2 regions of the uncultured Bacillus sp. genome follow, and region 1 is predicted to be linked to the other one. Evidence: a T-box and tRNA genes for the amino acid it is inferred to sense, from the RefSeq annotation. Region 1 holds a T-box; the other holds one or more tRNA genes.

Region 1 (9,935 bases):
CCAGAAGCGTGCTGCATAAGGATTTGATTCACCGTGAAATTTCTATTCTTCATATAAAAGATTTCTCGTTAAAGCGCAAGCTGTCTTACATTCATTCTCCTCTCATGGAGAATACAAAAAACAAAGAAATTTTTATTACGATGCTGAAAAGCAATTATCAATCACAGCGGCTGAAATGATATAATAGTTTTCGTTCATAAGCCTAACATGAAAGGGTTTTACATAGATGGCAAACCAACCGATTGATTTACTGATGCAGCCGACATGGAGAGTCATTGACCAATCCAGTCTCGGCCCTTTATTTGATGCGAAGCAGTCCTTCGCAATGGATGATACGCTGTGCATGTCCGTCGGAAAAGGCGTGTCGCCGGCGACAGCGCGCTCATGGGTTCACCACGATACAATTGTCCTTGGAATACAGGATACGCGCCTCCCGTTTTTGCAGGACGGTATCACCTTCCTGGAAAATGAAGGATACCGTGTGATTGTACGCAATTCCGGCGGTCTTGCCGTCGTTTTGGATGAAGGCGTTTTAAATATTTCTCTCATATTCGAGGACGAAAAGAAAGGCATCGATATAGACAAAGGATATGAAGCGATGGTTGAGCTGATGAAACGGATGCTAAAGCCGTACAACGCAAAGATCGAAGCCTATGAAATTGAAGGGTCCTATTGTCCCGGCAGCTATGACCTTAGCATAAATGGCAAAAAATTCGCCGGCATCTCTCAAAGGCGCGTTCGCGGCGGAGTCGCTGTTCAAATTTATCTCTGCGCGGATAAAAGCGGCAGTGAAAGAGCTGATTTGATCAGACGATTCTACCAAGCAGCGCTGAAGGACAAACAAAACGATAAAAAAGGTGTCTATCCGGAGATACGTCCGGAAACGATGGCGTCCTTAAGTGAGCTGCTGCAAACAGACATCTCCGTACAAGACTTAATGTTCGCTTTACTGACAGAATTAAAAGCGTTAAGCACCCATCTTTACTCAGCCGGACTGTCCATTGATGAGGAAATGGAATTTGAGAAAAACCTCGTCCGGATGGCTGAGCGGAATGCAAAGGTATTTGGGTGAACGTTCTTCGCATGCCAGCTGTATGGCCGGCATGCATTTTTTATATCAAGCGGTATTTTATCCCCAACAATCTTATTTTCAGATAAATCCTTCTTACATTCAGATAACCCTGTCAAAACGAAAAACGATAAAATGACATCAGCATCCATATACAAAGGGGAGAGGCAGATGAAAGGGAATGTTTACAGCCTGTTTGTGCTGATCGCGGCTTTCTTCTGGGGAACCACGGGAACCGTGCAGGCGATGGCTCCAGAAAGCTCCACACCGCTGGCATTCGGAGCGTTCAGATTATTAATAGGAGGAAGCGCCATGCTGCTTGCGGTTTGGATCAGCCGGGAGCTTCACGTGAAAAATTGGTCATGGCCGCTCGTGTTAGCGGCAGCGGTTTGTATGGCGTGTTATCAGCCGCTGTTTTTCACAGCCGTTAAAGAAACAGGAATCGCTGTGGGGACTGTAATTGCGATCGGCAGTGCGCCTATCATTGCCGGAAGCATGGAGTGGGCCATATTGAAAAAACGTCCGCGAAACTCTTGGTGGATCGCGACTGTACTGGCTTTAGCCGGTTGCTGGCTCCTGTTTTCCGACGGTTCGAATGTTCGGATTGATGTTACTGGCGTTCTTATGGCGCTCGGAGCGGGTGCTTCTTTTGCGGGCTATACGCTTATCAGTAAAGCGATGATGAAAAACCAGCCTCCGCGAGCGACTTCCGCCGTTGTCTTTATGATCAGTGCCATTCTGCTGACGCCGCTTTTATGGCAGTCAGATATCTCGTGGATATTGACCCCGAGAGGATTGGGAACGAGTCTTTACATCGGTCTAATAGCAACATGTGCCGCATACTTCTTGTTTGTGAAAGGCCTTACGGGGGTTCCGGCCTCGGCGGCGGTCACGCTGTCTTTAGCTGAACCGCTGACGGCCTCATTGCTGGGCGTGTTTTTCATAGGGGAAATGCTTTCATTTTCCTCGTGGCTCGGCATTACACTGATGATGCTTGGGCTTCTGGTCATTTCCGCTGCGCCTCGGAAACAAAAAACGGCCGAGGCGGCTCACATGTCTTAATAGATTCGCATAAGCTTGGCCTCATTTTACAAGAATAGCGGAGCCAGCTGCAAAATAATAAAATCCTGTTTTCTCAATGGAAAAGGGGATTTTGTACATGGAGAAAATCCCAAAACCAGTTGCTGTTTTGGGATTTTTCTAACTTACTCTGCCATTTTTTCTAAATTGCCGTTTCGGTCCATTTTGAAGGACGGAGAGGCATGTTCATCTTCTTCAAATAAAACTAGCTTTCTGGCTCTATTCATAATTTTCACCAAGGTTTCATAATCTTCTTGGATCGTTTTTTGGTCTTTTTCAAGCTTTTGTACTTCTGCCTCAAGCTGTTCCGTTTTGCTTTGCAATTCCTGATTTTCTTTCTTTAAACGCTCATTTTCCATTTTTAATGCCGATGATTGCTCATTATTGCCTTCGTAATTCTGCAGGAAGCGGATCACATCATTCATCGTCATCGTCATCTCAGGCGCGGCTGCAGGCGTTTGGGGAGACAATAAGTGTGATAGACTAGCTAACTCTTCCTTAAAGCTTTCATCCACAAAAGGCATGTGTTCGCCTGACATTAAAGGCTGCTGCTCATTTTCAGCTGCTGGTGCGTCTGTTTTAACAGGCTCCTCTGCAGCGGTTTCTTGAATGATTTCAGGATCAACCGCAGGAGGCTGATATAATAGCCTTTTTTTCGCAGGCTGCCCGTTTCCGAGCGCTCTCATCCGCTGTTTTCGCTGTTTTTTCGCAAGTTGAAGCGCTTTTTCATATTGATGGCGGACTACCGCGTTCCATCTGAATCCGCAGGCTGCAGATGTCCGGTTTAATTTATCTCCGACTTCTTCAAAGGCGTTCAGCTGAGTGCTGCCCTCCCTCACATGCCGAAGCACTGTTTCGGCTAAAAGCAGATCGTTTTCCTCTGACCAAGCGTCTTGTCGCTGTTTTGTCATTTATCTCAACTCCCATTTTTCTTTTCATGGTATTAGAATGTCCAGTTTGGAAAATATTTATACAAGTTGGCTGAAAGAATAGGAGATACGAAGGATGGAGCGGCTTGCAGGAACAGTCGAATCCTTGTAAAATGAAGAGTGATGTGATTTTTTTTGAAAAGCGATTTTAGGTTATTCACATAGATGAACATAGAAATGAAGGGAAGCGTACGTCATGGCTAATGAATTTCGAGTGTGTGATGATTGCCAAGCCACTAATATCAAAACATTGCTGCCGCGTTTAAAAGAAGTGGACCCGGACGCAAAGGTTGAGGTAGGATGCCAATCTTATTGCGGACCCGGACGGAAAAAATCATTTGCTTTTGTGAACAATCGCCCGCTGTCAGCTCCGACAGAGGATGAGCTGATTGACAAAGTAAAAAAGAAAATAAAAAAGTAAAAACATATTTTTTCATAGCCTCGGCCCTCAGGTCAGGCTTTTTTGCTTCACATAACGTGTTTTTCGTAAAGATGGAACAAATCGCCGGGCAAATTCAAGGATGTTTTCAAAGAATAGAGTCGATATAATAGAAACACGGCTAAAAAAAAGAGGGAATGACGATGGCGTATCCAAATGGAAAATTATCAGAAGAAAAAGTGTTTAAAGATCCGGTGCACCGCTATGTTCATGTTCGGGACAAGCTGATATGGGATTTGATCGGAACCCGCGAATTTCAGCGTCTCCGCAGAATTAAGCAGCTTGGCACGACGTATTTGACGTTCCACGGCGCTGAGCATAGCCGGTTCAACCATTCTCTCGGTGTCTATGAAATTGTCAGGAGAATGGTTGATGACGTCTTTAAAGGCCGCCCTGAATGGGATGACAGTGAGCGCGAACTCTGTTTGGCTGCGGCGCTGCTTCATGATCTCGGGCACGGGCCGTTCTCGCATTCATTTGAAAAAGTCTTTCACCTTGACCACGAAGATTTTACAAGAGGTATCATTTTGGGGGACACGGAGGTCAATCAGGTGCTCAGAAAGGTGAGCCCGCGTTTCCCGCAGGATGTTGCTGAAGTCATTGCCAAAACATATAAAAACAAGCAAGTGGTCAGCCTGATTTCTAGTCAGATAGACGCAGACCGCATGGATTACCTGCAGCGCGACGCATATTATACGGGCGTCAGCTACGGCCATTTTGATATGGAGCGGATTCTTCGGGTGATGCGCCCGCGCGAGGATCAGATCGTCATTAAAGAAAGCGGGATGCACGCTGTCGAAGACTATATCATGAGCCGCTACCAAATGTACTGGCAGGTGTATTTCCATCCAGTGACAAGAAGCGCAGAGGTTATTTTAACGAAGATTCTTCACAGGGCGAAGCAGCTGCACGATGAAGGCTATGTCTTCACTCACGCTCCGGTTCATTTCTATTCTATTTTTGAAGGGAAATTGACCCTGGAGGATTATGTGAAGCTGGATGAATCTATTATTTTGTATTACTTCCAGGCCTGGGAGGATGAAGAAGACGCAATTTTATCCGATTTGTGCCGCAGATTCATTAACCGCCAGCTGTTCCAATACGTTGAATTCAATCCGAATGAAGAAATGTCGGCTTATTTTGAGCTGACTTCATTGTTCAAAGAGGCGGGAATCGATCCGAGCTATTATTTGGTCGTCGATTCTTCTTCAGATCTGCCATACGATTTTTACCGTCCTGGAGAAGAAGAGGAGCGTCTGCCGATCCATCTCTTGACGCAAAGCGGCCAAATTAAAGAGCTGTCCAGACAGTCGGCTATTGTGGAATCCATCTCCGGGAAAAGGCGGACGGACCACAAGCTGTACTATCCGAAGGACCTGATTTGTGACGGCTCTGAACATCCGGAAGCGAAAATGAAAATCCGGCAGCTGCTGGGACTGACATAGAAATTGGAAAGAAGGAAAAAGGAGATGTCGGGAATTTGTTGAAAGAACATGCAAAACTGATGAAGGTGTTCTCGGATTCTGGAGAAATCATCGGGCGGAAGAAGCTGCAGAAAATGATTTATATTGCAAAGAAAATGCAGTTTCCTTTCTATGAGAAATATGATTTTCACTTTTACGGACCGTATTCAGAGGAACTGACGCTCCAGATTGAAGAGCTGTGCAATCTTGGATTTCTGCATGAAGTGAAGGAAAAAAAGGGCGGCTACTTTCAATACCGTTATTCGCTGACTGAGACAGGCTCCGCATTTTTAGACCATGCTGATCTGGATATGCCCGATATCAAAGGCTATATCGACAGTGTAAACAGCCGTTCATCACGGTTTTTAGAGCTGGTTTCCACGATCCTTTACTTTGACGGGCTTGAGGCCGAGGAAAAGAAAGAAAAAGTCTTTACAATCAAAAGCAAACAAAAATATACAAATGAAGAATATGACGAAGCGCTTCAATACATAGAAGAACTGAAGCAGATTTGTTAACCATACCAAGCAAAAGAAATGCTCCGTTTCTTTTGCTTTTTTTTAACAGAACAAATTGCGGTTTCTGAAAATGTATTGTAAAATATATGAAATCATCAAACAATCAGTAATGTATACAGGCACTGATAAGGACACGAGATGCTTTTTACGGTTTCCAGAGAGGGAAGGACAGCTGAGATCTTCCTAACGCAGGGGAAGCAGCTTACCGCCTTTGAGCCGTATCGGGGAAATCGAGTATCTGATACCGTCATGCTGCGTTACAGCACCTTAAAGCCGATACACCATGTGTGTTGATCGGGAATTTGGGTGGAACCACGGATGATAAACACATTCGTCCCTTTTAGAGGGATGGGTGTGTTTTTTTATGAACTAAATACATGCGATGAAAAGGACATGAATGATCATTACGGTTTTCAGAGAGGGAAGGAAAGGTGAGAGCTTCCCAGCTTAGGATGATCATTTACCACCTTGGAGCAGCATTGGGGAACTGAAGTATCCAATGCCGTCTATGCTGCGTTACAGCACCGAGCCGATAAACAAAGCGTTTGTCGGGAATTTGGGTGGAACCACGGGTACATCACACACTCGTCCCTTTTAGAGGGATGGGTGTGTTTTTTTATGAATTGAATACATGCGATGAAAAGGACATGAATGATCGTTACGGTTTTCAGAGAGGGAAGGAAAGGTGGGAGCTTCCCAGCTTAGGATGATCATTTACCACCTTGGAGCAGCATTGGGGAACTGAAGTATCCAATGCCGTCTATGCTGCGTTACAGCACCGAGCCGATAAACAAAGCGTTTGTCGGGAATTTGGGTGGAACCACGGGTACATCACACACTCGTCCTTTACAGCGGGACGGGTGTGTTTTTTATATCCAACAATGATGAAGGAGTGTTTAAAAATGAGTAAACATGTACACATTCAGCTTCCGGACGGACAGATCAAGGAATATCCGAAAGGCATCACAATCAAAGAAGCGGCTGGTTCTATCAGTTCCAGTCTGCAAAAGAAGGCGGCTGCGGGCCAGGTCAATGGCAAGCTCGTTGATCTCAGCTTTAAGCTGGAGGAGGATGCTGAGCTTTCGATTGTCACACTTGATTCCCAAGAAGGCTTGCAGGTGCTTCGCCACACATCAGCGCACGTACTGGCCCAAGCAGTGAAACGTCTGTACGGAGAAGTGTCATTGGGGATAGGTCCAGTGATTGAAGACGGCTTCTACTATGACATGAAGCTGGAGCAAAGCTTGACATCAGGAGACTTAGAGGCCATCGAAAAAGAAATGAAGAATATTATAAATGAGAACCTTGAAATCAAACGAATTGAGGTTTCTTACGAAGAGGCTGAAGAGCTGTTTGCCAAAAAAGGCGAGCCGTTTAAGCTGGAGATGTTGAAGGATATTCCGCGCGGAGAGGATATCACGCTGTATCAGCAGGGAGAATTCGTTGACCTGTGCCGCGGGCCGCATCTTCCTTCCACAGGAATGATCAAGGCGTTCAAACTGACAAGAGTATCGGGCGCTTATTGGCGCGGAGACAGCGAGAATGAAGTCCTGCAGCGGGTGTACGGGGTTGCGTTTCAAAAGAAAAAAGATCTCGATGCGCATCTGCATACGCTGGAAGAAGCGGCAAAACGAGACCATCGCAAGCTGGGCAAACAATTAGAGCTGTTTATGTTTTCTGAAGAAGCGCCGGGGATGCCGTTTTATTTGCCAAAAGGGCAGATTATCCGCAATGAGCTGGAACGCTTCTCGCGTGAGCTGCAAACAAAGGCTGGCTACGAGGAGGTGCGTACGCCATTTATGATGAATCAGCGGTTATGGGAGCAGTCAGGCCACTGGGATCATTATCGCGACAATATGTATTTTTCAGAAGTGGATGATACAAGATTCGCAATGAAGCCGATGAATTGTCCCGGACATATGCTCATCTTTAAAAACAGCCTGTATTCGTATCGGGATCTGCCGATTCGCATGGCGGAATTCGGCCAGGTGCATCGCCATGAATACAGCGGTGCTTTAAACGGAATGCTTCGCGTCCGGACGTTCTGCCAAGATGACGCCCATATCTTCGTTCGAGAGGATCAGATTGAAAGTGAGATCAAAGAAGCGATCCGGCTGATTGATGAGGTATATCGTACTTTTGGCTTCGAGTATTCAGTCGAACTCTCGACTCGCCCGGAAGATTCATTAGGCGATGACAGCCTTTGGGAAGCGTCGGAACGTGCCTTAGCATACGTCCTTGAGGAGCTTAACCTGTCTTATGAGGTTAATAAAGGCGACGGGGCGTTTTACGGGCCGAAAATTGATTTTCACATAAAAGATGCCCTGAAACGAAGCCACCAATGCGCGACAATACAGCTTGATTTTCAAATGCCGGAAAAATTTGATTTAACATATATCAATGAACACAATGAAAAAGTTCGTCCTGTTGTCATACACAGAGCGGTATTCGGCTCGATCGACCGCTTCTTCGGCATTTTAATCGAGCATTTCGGCGGGGCATTCCCAGTCTGGCTTGCACCGATCCAGGTTCAAATCATTCCGGTTTCGCACGTTCACTGGGACTATTGCAGAAAGGTGCAGGCAGAGCTGAAGCGGCTGGGAATAAGAGCCCGCATTGATGAGCGTAATGAGAAACTGGGCTACAAAATCAGAGAGTCGCAGGTGCAGAAAATCCCGTACGTGCTGGTGCTCGGGGATCATGAAGAGCAGAAAGACGCGGTAAACGTCCGCCAATTCGGAGATCAGCTGATTGAACACGTCCCTTTTCAGACGTTTAAAGATAAACTAGTTAAACAGGTGAAAAATCGAAGTATCTAGGAGAAAAGCTGTGAATTCTCATTTTGCTTTTTTGACTTTCCCTATCCGGAATCAGTAAAATAATAAGTAAATCATATCGTTCGTATGTTATGAATGCATCTCGAAATGGGGAAATCTACATGGACCATGACAAACTGGAAGCAAATATGCTGGATCACGCACTTACAAAATACTTGAAAAGCACGAAACTATTGGATGAAGCCACCGTTCCGAAACATGTGAATAATGTAAGAGGATTTATTCTGCGGATTATATACAGACATGGGAGCTGCACCATAAAGGATATTCTGAAGGAGGTCACACTCTCTCCCTCTGCCACAACCACTGCTCTGAATCATTTAGAACAGGAGGGGTTTATTGAAAGATCGAGAAATAACAATGACCGCCGTACTGTATGGATTACGCTTTCTGAATCGGGCCGGGGAACAGCTGAACAAATGATCGAAAACCGACAGCAGCTGATTGACGGCATGTTTGAACGTTTAACAATCGAAGAGAAAAAGACGTTCTTAGCGATTATAGAGAAGCTGACCCAATAGGGATAGAAAAAGCCGGTGCGCGAAGCGCCGGCTTTATAAGAGATTATTCCATATCGCTCAGGCGTTTGCCTGCGACGGCATAATGATCTTTTCTCATTTCTTCTATAAATACAACAATTTTTTCTTCAGAAGCACCGGTTGTTTCCTTTACGGCTTCTGTTACTTTCTCGACAAGATTGCGTTTTTGCTCGTCTGTACGGCCTTCGAGCATTTTGACGGTTACGTATGGCATGGGTGCTGAATCCTCCTTTATCTCGTTTCCTCTCTTTAGAAAAAGAGGCTTCTTATAGTATACTGAATAAAGTAAATTCTTGCATTTTTAGAAAGAGGGATATCTCACTTGGACCGTTTTTTATATTATCCGTTATCTTTAATGCCATACCTCGTCATCACGTTAATTGTGTCGTTTACGGTGCATGAGCTTGCCCACGCTTATGTCGCATACAAGTTCGGTGACGATACGGCGAAAAAACAAGGAAGACTGACACTCAATCCCATTAAACACCTTGATCCTTTCGGAACCATTTTGATTCTGGTGGCCGGCTTCGGATGGGCGCGCCCTATTCCCGTCAATCGCCGCTTCTTTAAGAAACCTCGGCTTGCCGGCGTGCTTGTATCTATTGCCGGACCCGTCAGTAACCTGATTCTTGCGTTTATCGGTTTCTTTTTGTTAGTGTTGATGCATGCATACGGAATGGAGCTGCTTGCGGCATTCAGCACGGGACTTGATCAGTTCTTTTCCATTTGGATACAGCTGAATCTTGTTTTGTTTTTATTTAATCTGCTGCCGCTTCCTCCGCTCGATGGCTATCGAATAATCGAAGATCTTGTTCCGCCGGGGGTGCGTGCCAAGATGACGCAGGCGGAGAACTACGGCTTTATCGTCTTTTTGGTTCTGTTTGTGACACCGCTTGGATCTTACGTGCTTTGGCCACTGCTAAATGCCGGAAGAGATCGGATTTTACAGCTGTTTTCAGCGATATTTCAACCGCTTTTGTAGGAGGTAGAACTCATGGAAGAAAAAAAGAAAAAATCAATCGGGTTTAATATTATCAAAAGTGATCCGACAGACGGACACG
Region 2 (9,935 bases), on a different contig from region 1:
GCAGCCTATCTTCCGGTTCGTCCATCAGGCGCTCAATTTCAGCCTCCTGTTCGTCAGAAAGCTTAAATCCGTCTCCCCCGAAAAACTTGATGCCGTTATCCTGCACTGGGTTGTGAGAAGCAGAAATCATGACGCCTGCCTCTGCATCCATCGCTTTTGTTAAATAAGATACACCAGGTGTAGAAATGACACCCAGGCGCATGACTTCTGCGCCAATGGATAAAAGTCCGGCGACAAGGGCTCCCTCCAGCATATGGCCGGAGATGCGTGTATCGCGGCCTATCAGCACTTTCGGACGTTGTTTGTCTTTTGTCAGCACATATCCGCCGAAACGTCCGACTTTGAAGGCCAGCTCAGGTGTAAGCTCACTATTGGCGACACCTCTTACACCGTCTGTTCCAAAATACTTGCCCATTTTATAATCGCTCCTTTTTTATTCTGATGTGGATTGTGAATCCGCAGTGGATTCGTCCTCATCCTGATCTTGGTTTTGATCTTTATTTTCGTCTTGTTTTTGATCATTGCTGTCTTTATCAGTGTTCGTTGTATCTTCTTGCTGGTTGTTCTTTTGATTATTCGTTTGCTTATCTGTGTCATCCTGGTTCCCTGATGTATTGCTGCTGTTGTCATTAGTTGATGTATTGCTTTTTTTAGACGTCAGCTTGATTTTGGCGCTTTTCTGCCCCAAGGACCAGGTTACATTCTGAGGCCCGTTTACTTCAAGCTTCACGCTATGCTCCCCGTCATCTAAATCTGAAACATTCACATACAATTCAATATCTGATTTCTTCAGTTTTTTTATATTGGCGGGAGAGCCTTTAGCCGTCACGTCTATCGCTTGCGATTCAGGATCTAGAAATTCAATGTTTTGCGAGCTGCTCAGCCCTACAGTCTTAATAGAGACATTCTCAAACTTCTGATCCGCTTCACTATCTACTTCTATATGCAAAGTCACCTTTGACGGCGAAATTTTTTTGGCGCCGTCAGGAAGCGGAATATCTGCCTCGATATCGGAATCCTTGTTAATCTTGCTTAAATCTAAGCTGACGCCGTCAATAAATTCAAGAGAATCCAACACATCCTGTGAGCCGTAAACCGTTACCTCACTGGGACTGGATTCAATATTCGCTATGCTGACACCGTCAGGAAGGCTTCCTGTCCGTTCAATTTTAAAGGGCACTTTTTTACTCGGGCTTGTTACCGGAACGGTAATCTTGATGACCGAGGGCTCTACGTCGACAGGAAGCGCGTTTCCGTCTTTATCATAGACAGTCACTTTCGCTTCCTTTTCAATCGTTTCATCTGCGTTTTCCAAATTCACTGAAGCTTTTACAAGAGAAATATTATCAATCACATTTTTAGATCCGGTAATCTGCACATTTTTCGGACTGACAATCGGCTGCTCCGGAGAATAGCCTTTTTTCATCTTGCTTTTATTGTAGTACTCCACTTCTACAGGAAAGCTTTTGGTCGTCCGTTCTTGAATAGTAACTGTCGTAACAGACGGATTGATAGAGATTGTCAGCCCATCCGACACGTTTTTGGCCTTTAGCTCAACCTTATGTGTGCCGGTTTTTAAATTTTCCATGTCGGCATATATTTCAAAATTCTTGGTCTGCCTAGCCTTTTTCACGGCGCTTGTCGAGCCTTTTATCGTGACATTCACCGTTTGCGGAACACCTGTCACGACGTAATTTTCATCATCATAATACGCTTTGACCGGGATATCGGTCAGTGTTGCTTCATCAGTTGTTGATGTCGGAAAGAAAGATTCACCCGGTTTTTTCGGAGTCGGTGCTTGATTGCTGTTAACCGCCACATAAAGCAAGAGCGCGAAAAGCAGAGCAATAATTTTCACAGCCCAGCGGTTGTTTAAGAATTTATCCATTTTTCTTGCCCCTCCAATACCAGCGGTTAGAAGAAGTGTCTCTGGTGTTTTTCTTAAACTCGGCTTCAAGCATTTCTTTCAGCGCTTCTTCCGTCAGCTCTCTGTGAAGGTCTCCGTTCTTCGCCACACTGACGCCGCCGGTCTCTTCAGACACAATAATCGTCAAACTGTCTGTTACTTCACTGATGCCGACAGCCGCTCTATGCCGCGTGCCCAGTTCTTTTGAAATAAACGGGCTTTCTGAAAGCGGCAGATAACAGGCGGCAGCGGCAATTTCATTATTCTTCATAATCACTGCACCATCATGAAGCGGAGTGTTTGGAATAAAAATATTGATCAGCAGCTCAGAGCTGACTTTGGCATTTAAAGGTATGCCGGTCTCGATATAATCTCCCATTCCGGTATCCCGCTCAATGGTCAGCAGGGCGCCTATACGGCGTTTCGCCATATAATTGATTGCTTTTGTGATGGCCTCAATTGTTTTCTGCTGCGCTTCCTCCACAGGCGTGCCGCTCCTTGAAAAAAAGCGGCCGCGGCCAAGCTGTTCAAGCGCTCTTCTCAGCTCAGGCTGAAAAATAATAATAATTGCTAAAAATCCCCATGTTATCGCTTGGTCCATCAGCCATTGAAGCGTGCTGAGGCCCAAATATTGGCTGGCCATACGGACAAGCACGATCACGACAATTCCTTTTAACAGCTGAACCGCTTTCGTGCCGCGTATCACCATAATCAATTTATATATCACATACCAAACAAGGAGAATATCAACGGCATTGCCGAGGTACTGCAAAAAAGGGATATCCTCAAAAGCCATTTCCTCGTCCTCCAAGATTTCAGTCATTTCGTATTTCGCATTTTGTGTTTTACGTGTTACGCATATGTACTTTACATAGCGAGCCCATTATACCACATTTCGATTTGGCAAGTGAAATGTGCCAGCCCTCTCAGCCCATAAAAAAAGAGCAAAGCGATTACGCGCTTTACTCTTTTCCTTTCGGATTTAATGCATTGACTACACTTTTCCCCGCAGACTTCATCTTGTACCATGTCCAATCGAATAATTGATTGATTTCTTCAATCTGACCGGTGACTTGTCCAGCAGAGGCCATATACTTTTCGCCGTTTACAACAGTTACATCCCCGTCTATTTTGCCTTTAATAATCAGCTTGCCGTTTTTGACTGTAACATCACCTTTGACCGTCTCACCTTCCGGCACGGTCACAGTGTGGTTATGCACCACAAGATTCGGCTGCTTGGACACACTGAAATTTTGGTCATTATGCCAGCTGTTAAAAAAACCTCCGCCCATCAAAATGATAAATACCGCAGCAGCTGCGATAACGGGATGGGTTCTGAACCATCTTTTCACAGAAGCTCTTTTCTTCTCCTTAGGCAATTTTGCCATGACATTAGCGGTAAAATCCGCGGGGGCTTCGACATGCGATGTGCTCCGGACGAGCGCTATAGATTTTTCCATCTCATAAAAATGCTTTCTGCATTTCTCGCATGTCTCCAGATGTTCATTTAATACGTGTTCATCTTTTGGAAGGATATCTCCATCAAGATGCATATGCATAAGCTGCACAATTTGTTCAGGACAGCTCATTTCATCACCCCACTTAAAGATCCCTTAATTGTTTTCTGAGAGCCTCTCTGCCTCTGTGAATCCGCGTTTTCACAGTTCCTACAGGAATGTTCAGAATCTCGCCGATTTCAATTAATGAGAGTTCGTCAATATACTTTAATACGATAACTGTTCTGTATTTGTCAGGAAGCTTTAAAATTTTCTGCTGAATCGTGTTTGAGAGCTCCAGCGACACAACTGCATCTTCAGGCAAAACCCCATCTGCGGCGATTTGTGAATACATGGTCAAGCCTTCCGTACCAGCCACCTCAGCATCGAGGTAATAATCCGGCTTCTTTTTGCGAATGCGGTCAATAGTCAAATTGGTCGCGATTCGATAAAGCCAAGTTGAAAATTTCCGGTTAATATCAAAACTGTCGATATTAACGTACGCTCTGATGAAAGCCTCCTGTGCAATATCCTCTGCCTCATGCACATTACCAAGCATACGGTAGCAAAGCTGATAAATTTTATCCTTGTAAATATCTACGATGTCCGCAAATGCATCTTGGTCGCCTTTTTTGACTTGTTTAATTCTCTTTTTAATCATCATTTCCATATTTATCTAACCTCTGCCTTCACCGGTCTGTATGTATACGAGCTTCGTTTCAAAAGGTTTCAATTTTTTTATAAAATAAGTTTATCAAATTTTTGGCAGGGTGTAGATGGTAATTCGTGAATAAACTACCTTAACATATTTTTAAAATTATTATACAGACTGAACAGTTAGAAGTTGGAACGATTTTAAAAAGAAAAAAAGACACCTTTTGGTCAAAGGTGTCTGTGACTGGGCTAGCTGGATTCGAACCAACGCATGACGGAGTCAAAGTCCGTTGCCTTACCGCTTGGCTATAGCCCAATAATAATGGTGGAGGGGGGCAGATTCGAACTGCCGAACCCTGAGGGAGCGGATTTACAGTCCGCCGCGTTTAGCCACTTCGCTACCCCTCCATATTAATGTTAAGAAAAGAGTGCCGGCAAGAGGACTTGAACCCCCAACCTACTGATTACAAGTCAGTTGCTCTACCAATTGAGCTACACCGGCAAAATGGTGGAGGATGACGGGCTCGAACCGCCGACCCTCTGCTTGTAAGGCAGATGCTCTCCCAGCTGAGCTAATCCTCCAAATGGTGACCCGTACGGGATTCGAACCCGTGTTACCGCCGTGAAAGGGCGGTGTCTTAACCGCTTGACCAACGGGCCGTTTGTGTTCTCGTCGAGCTGACAAAAGTTATTATATACAGGTTACACCCCCTTTGTAAAGAGAAAAATTAAATTTTTTATTTTCAAACTTTTTAACTCCTTTTTTAACTGAAAAAGCCTCCCAACATTTATCATTTCTTTTATGATAGAAACAAGCAAACCAAGAGAGGAGAAACCAATATGATACTAGTCAGCTCTTGCCTTGGCGGCATTGAATGCAGATATAACGGCTCTCACGCCGCATCGGAGAAAATCAGAAAACTCATCGATGAAAATGAAGCAGTCATGGCTTGTCCTGAGCTTCTCGGCGGCTTCTCAACTCCCCGTGAACCTGCAGAAATCATCGGAGGCACCGGCGAGGATGTTCTCAATGGAACCGCTAAAATCGTGACAGTTTCAGGAGAAGATGTAACAGAATTATATATGGAAGGCGCTGCTAAAACATTAGCTTACGCAAAAGAAATCAATGCCTCTACCGTCATATTAAAAGAAAACAGTCCGTCGTGCGGAAGCGGTTTTATCTATAACGGTACATTCTCCGGCCAAAAAATCCCCGGCAGCGGAGTGACCGCCGCATTGTTAAAACAAGCAGGCTACCATGTCATTTCGGAAAACCAGTTAGACGACATATTGTAAGGAGGGCATCACATGACTCAAGACATTTCTTTATCCTTCTATAAGCCTGAACATTTGCCGGAGCTCCAATCATTTACGCTAAAAAACGATGACAAACGATTTACCTCACTCCCGAAAGAGGTGCTGACTCAGGCCCTGAGCATACGGGACCGGTATCCGGTAGTCATCTTAAAAGACGATTTGCCAGTCGGTTTTTTCATTTTACATACATCAAAAGAAACGCTTGCTCCATATTCTAACAATCCATTTGCTTTACTGCTCAGCTCTCTGTCGTTACACGCAGTGCATCACGGAAAAGGCTATGCAAAAAAAGCAATGCTTCAGCTTCCCTCTTTTGTGAGCGGTTATTTCCCATGGTGTGATGAAATTATTTTGGCCGTCAATCATCTGAACACACGTGCAAAGCACCTTTATATGAAAAGCGGGTTTCTTGATAAAGGACGGCGAAGAATCGGACCGCTTGGAGAGCAGCTGATCCTTCATTACTTCTTATAGTCTTGAGTGAAATAGAATTTCAAAAATTTCAAAACATAGTTGAAATATCATAACAGAAATGAATATACTGAATATTGAGATACATTATTTTTAAACAGGGGGCCTCCTCATGTCAAAACCATTAAACCTTCACCGTCTTACAACGGAATCACGCAATAGCCAAACAGCTGAAATCCACAAAGCAAACACACTCGGCATCCTCAAAATGATCAACAACGAAGATTTGAAAGTCGCAGCCGCCGTTCAGCAGGTTCTCCCCGATATCAAAACAGCTGTAGACTGCGCGTACGACTCGTTTCAAAATGGAGGCCGGCTCATATACACAGGCGCCGGTACAAGCGGCAGACTCGGTGTCATGGATGCTGTTGAATGTCCTCCCACCTACAGCGTAAGCCCAGATCAGGTCATCGGAATCATGGCTGGCGGACCTAAAGCATTTTTGCAGGCAGCAGAGGGCATTGAAGACAGTGAAAAAGCAGGAGCCGAAGATTTAAAAAACATACAACTCACTTCAAACGACACCGTCATTGCCATCGCAGCAAGCGGTCGCACACCTTATGCCGCAGGCGCCCTAACATACGCCCGTAAAGTCGGAGCACACACCATCGCCCTTACCTGTAATGAAAATTCCGCCATCAGCAAAGATGCGGATCACAGCATTGAGGTTGTCGTCGGACCTGAGGCCATTACAGGATCAACACGTATGAAAGCCGCAACTGCTCATAAAATGATTCTAAACATGATATCCACCGCTGTAATGGTCAAAATCGGCAAGGTTTACGAAAACTTGATGGTAGACGTCAATGTCAGCAACAAAAAATTAAAGGAACGCGCCATCAGTATCATCCAAAGCCTCACAAACGCTTCATACGACACAGCCAGACACACTCTGGAAAAAGCCAATCATCACGTCAAAACAGCAATCGTCATGCTCAAAACAAGCACAGATCAGGAACAAGCTAAAACATTGCTTGATGAAACAAACGGTTTTATAGACAAAGCAATCGAACATTACCATTCAAGATAAGGAGAGACCAAGAATGGCAACAGGCGGTTTAGCGATCATCCAATCAATGAAGCACAAGCTTCCCCCATCCGAGCGTAAACTTGCAGATTACATCTTAACTCATCCCCACAAAGCTATAGAAAGCACTGTCAGCGAAATCAGTGCCTTAGCCAATTCAAGTGACGCTGCCGTCATCAGGCTCTGCAAATCGCTCGGACTAAAGGGATTTCAAGATTTAAAAATGAGAGTGGCAGGCGATCTGGCAAAACCTGCTGTACAAGGCTATCGGGACATTGCGCCTCGCGAACCGCTGTCCTCCATTTCTGAAAAAGCGGCCGGCAATGCCATTCAAGCCATTCAGGATACTTCAGACCTGATGGACTACAAAGAGCTTGAACGAGCGGTTTCTCTGCTTCTCAAAGCTCATACCGTGCATTTTATCGGCGTCGGGGCTTCCGGCATTGTCGCCAAGGACGCCCAGCAAAAGTGGCTTCGCATTCATAAACAAGCAACCGCGTTCACAGACACTCATCTTGTGGCATCATTAATCGCAAATGCAGATAAGGATGACATCGTATTCGCTATTTCGTTTTCGGGAGAGACGCAGGAAATCATTGAACTGATCACGATGGCTAAGGAAAAAGGCATCACAACGATCAGTCTGACACAATTCAGCCAGACATCCGTCTCCGCGCTGGCTGATGTCCCGTTGTACACAACGCACTCCAACGAAGCCCTGATTCGAAGTGCAGCCACTTCCTCCCGCCTCGCCCAGCTTTTTATGATTGATGTTTTGTTTTTAGGCATGGCGGCTGAGCAGTATGAAGAAACAACCGGCTATATCGATAAAACGAAAGCAGCCATACAATCTATGAGAAAAAAATAAGGCATCTGGAAGAGGAGGGGTTTTGATGAGCAAAGAAAATAACTACAATCATCTCGCAAAGAAAATCCTTGAGCTATGCGGAGGAAAATCCAATATTTCCTCATATACACATTGCATGACACGCCTGCGTATTACGCCTTATGATGAAAGCAAAGCAGATGCTCAGGCTTTAAGAGAGCTTGACGGCGTATTGGGGGTCGTCGAAGCTGAAACCATACAAATCATCCTCGGCACAGGAGTCGTCAACCATGTCACAGCCGCTTTCTCAAAGCTCGTGTCAGCAGAAGAAGGTGTCGACGTCAAAGAAGCTGCGGCCAAAAAGAAAGCCGACATAAATCGAAAAAACGCCACTCCTTTTAAACTTTTCTTACGTAAAATTGCCAGCATCTTTATCCCTCTTATTCCCGCACTTGTCGCTTCCGGTTTAATCACTGGGATTACCAAAGCAATCATTCAAGCCGGCTGGCTCTCTGCAGAATCACAAATCGCTATTATCCTGACAGTCATCGGATCAGGATTGTTCACTTATCTCGGCATTCTCGTCGGCATTAACGCATCGAAAGAATTTGGCGGGACACCCGCTCTTGGAGCTCTGGCGGGGATCTTGATTATGAATCCGGAGATCGCAAAGATCAGTTTATTCGGAGAACAGCTTCTTCCGGGCAGGGGAGGTTTGATTGGGGTTCTTTTCGCAGCCATATTCATTGCTTACACCGAACAATTTATCCGCCGTTTTATTCCTCAATCACTCGATATCATTGTCACCCCAACCGTTTCACTGTTAATCACCGGAATCGTAACGTATGTCGTATTTATGCCTTTAGGCGGCTTTATTTCTGATGCTATTACATCCGGCCTTCTGTCCATCTTGGACATCGGCGGCATCGCTGCAGGCTTTATTCTGGGCGCTACCTTCCTACCTCTCGTCGTGACCGGACTGCATCAAGGCTTGACGCCTGTGCACATGGAACTGATCAATTCGATCGGCAATGATCCTCTGCTCCCTATTTTGGCTATGGGAGGCGCGGGACAGGTAGGCGCCGCCTTTGCCATCTTTGTGAAAACGAAAAAATCAACATTGAGAAAAGCAATCGCCGGTGGGCTTCCGTCGGGGCTGCTCGGAATTGGCGAACCGCTTATTTTCGGAGTCACGCTGCCACTTGGCCGGCCGTTTTTAACAGCGTGCTTAGGAGCTGGAATCGGCGGCGCCTTTCAGGCTTATTTTCAGGTAGCCACCATTGCGATTGGTGTCTCCGGGCTGCCGCTTTCCTTTCTCGTCCTTTCTTCCCAAATCATTCTGTATATCATCGGACTCTTTATTTCCTACGCGGCCGGCTTTTTATTGACCTATGCATTCGGATATAAAGAAGAAATGGCTTCTCAGTTCGATTAAATGGTTTCTGTTTCAGGAATAGTAAGCGGATAGACGCACGGAAAGGAGCAAGACAGTGAAAACAAAATTATTGTTCTTATTCAGTGCCATTTTCACCCTATCTATATTGACGCCAAACGAAACCTACGCACAAACAGCAGACTACCAAGTGGGGCCGAAAACCATAAATGCAGAAACTGTACAATTCTCGTCGAAGAAACTAAGGAAGGTTGATCAGATGATAGAACGGGATATTGCAGCAGGATTTCCAGGCGCCGTTCTTGTCGTCGTGAAGGATGGCCGCATCATAAAAAAAGAAGCATACGGCTACAGTAAAAAGTACGAAGGATCAGAACTGCTGAGACGCCCGACCAAAATGAAAACCCGCACGATGTTTGACTTAGCCTCAAATACAAAAATGTATGCAACTAATTTTGCATTGCAGCGCTTAGTCACCCAAGGAAAACTCGATGTCTATGAAAAGATTTCTGCATATTTGCCTGATTTCAAGGATCAGCCGGGAGACCTTATTAAAGGAAAAGACAAGATTCGTGTCATTGATGTCCTCCATCACCAATCAGGACTCCCCTCAAGCTTTTACTTTTACACGCCGGAAAAAGCCGGCATGTACTATTCTCAGGAGCGGGACAAAACGGTTGAATATTTGACGAAAATTCCGCTCGATTATCATACAGGGACAAAACACGTTTACAGTGACATTGGATATATGCTCCTCGGCTGTATTGTCGAAAAACTCACCGGCAAACCGCTTGATGTCTACGCGGAGCAAGAGCTCTACAAGCCGCTGAAGCTGAAGCATACCT

What was found. A T-box is a leader RNA that pairs with one kind of tRNA and senses whether it is charged. The one in region 1 lies ahead of thrS (threonine--tRNA ligase), so its partner is inferred to be a tRNA-Thr.
Region 2: it has a tRNA-Thr gene. The T-box ahead of thrS (threonine--tRNA ligase) is inferred to sense a tRNA for this amino acid. The anticodon was not compared.

What each region holds. Positions count from the first base shown of each region.
Region 1 covers NZ_CATYRA010000001.1:392,069-402,003, reverse strand. Annotated here, with positions in the region: gene cysL (cysJI operon transcriptional regulator CysL) at 1-179, shown strand, start outside; gene ywfL (octanoyl-[GcvH]:protein N-octanoyltransferase) at 227-1,072, shown strand; gene Q5C82_RS01960 (carboxylate/amino acid/amine transporter) at 1,241-2,131, shown strand; gene rsfA (prespore-specific transcription regulator RsfA) at 2,275-3,060, opposite strand; gene Q5C82_RS01950 (DUF1450 domain-containing protein) at 3,275-3,499, shown strand; gene Q5C82_RS01945 (HD domain-containing protein) at 3,661-4,962, shown strand; gene Q5C82_RS01940 (YwgA family protein) at 4,998-5,498, shown strand; gene Q5C82_RS01935 (hypothetical protein) at 5,637-5,792, shown strand; T-box leader at 5,872-6,094, shown strand; T-box leader at 6,126-6,348, shown strand; gene thrS (threonine--tRNA ligase) at 6,401-8,317, shown strand; gene Q5C82_RS01925 (MarR family transcriptional regulator) at 8,437-8,856, shown strand; gene Q5C82_RS01920 (2-hydroxymuconate tautomerase) at 8,900-9,088, opposite strand; gene Q5C82_RS01915 (site-2 protease family protein) at 9,197-9,856, shown strand; gene Q5C82_RS01910 (YwhD family protein) at 9,869-9,935, shown strand, end outside.
Region 2 covers NZ_CATYRA010000012.1:13,003-22,937, reverse strand. Annotated here, with positions in the region: gene glmM (phosphoglucosamine mutase) at 1-415, opposite strand, end outside; gene cdaR (CdaA regulatory protein CdaR) at 434-1,888, opposite strand; gene cdaA (diadenylate cyclase CdaA) at 1,881-2,702, opposite strand; gene rsiW (anti-sigma-W factor RsiW) at 2,869-3,495, opposite strand; gene sigW (RNA polymerase sigma factor SigW) at 3,509-4,072, opposite strand; tRNA gene Q5C82_RS17330 (tRNA-Gln) at 4,301-4,372, opposite strand; tRNA gene Q5C82_RS17325 (tRNA-Tyr) at 4,380-4,464, opposite strand; tRNA gene Q5C82_RS17320 (tRNA-Thr) at 4,486-4,558, opposite strand; tRNA gene Q5C82_RS17315 (tRNA-Val) at 4,563-4,638, opposite strand; tRNA gene Q5C82_RS17310 (tRNA-Glu) at 4,642-4,716, opposite strand; gene Q5C82_RS17305 (DUF523 domain-containing protein) at 4,897-5,352, shown strand; gene Q5C82_RS17300 (GNAT family N-acetyltransferase) at 5,365-5,847, shown strand; gene murQ (N-acetylmuramic acid 6-phosphate etherase) at 5,957-6,874, shown strand; gene Q5C82_RS17290 (MurR/RpiR family transcriptional regulator) at 6,888-7,739, shown strand; gene Q5C82_RS17285 (PTS transporter subunit EIIC) at 7,765-9,132, shown strand; gene pbp4b (penicillin binding protein PBP4B) at 9,188-9,935, shown strand, end outside.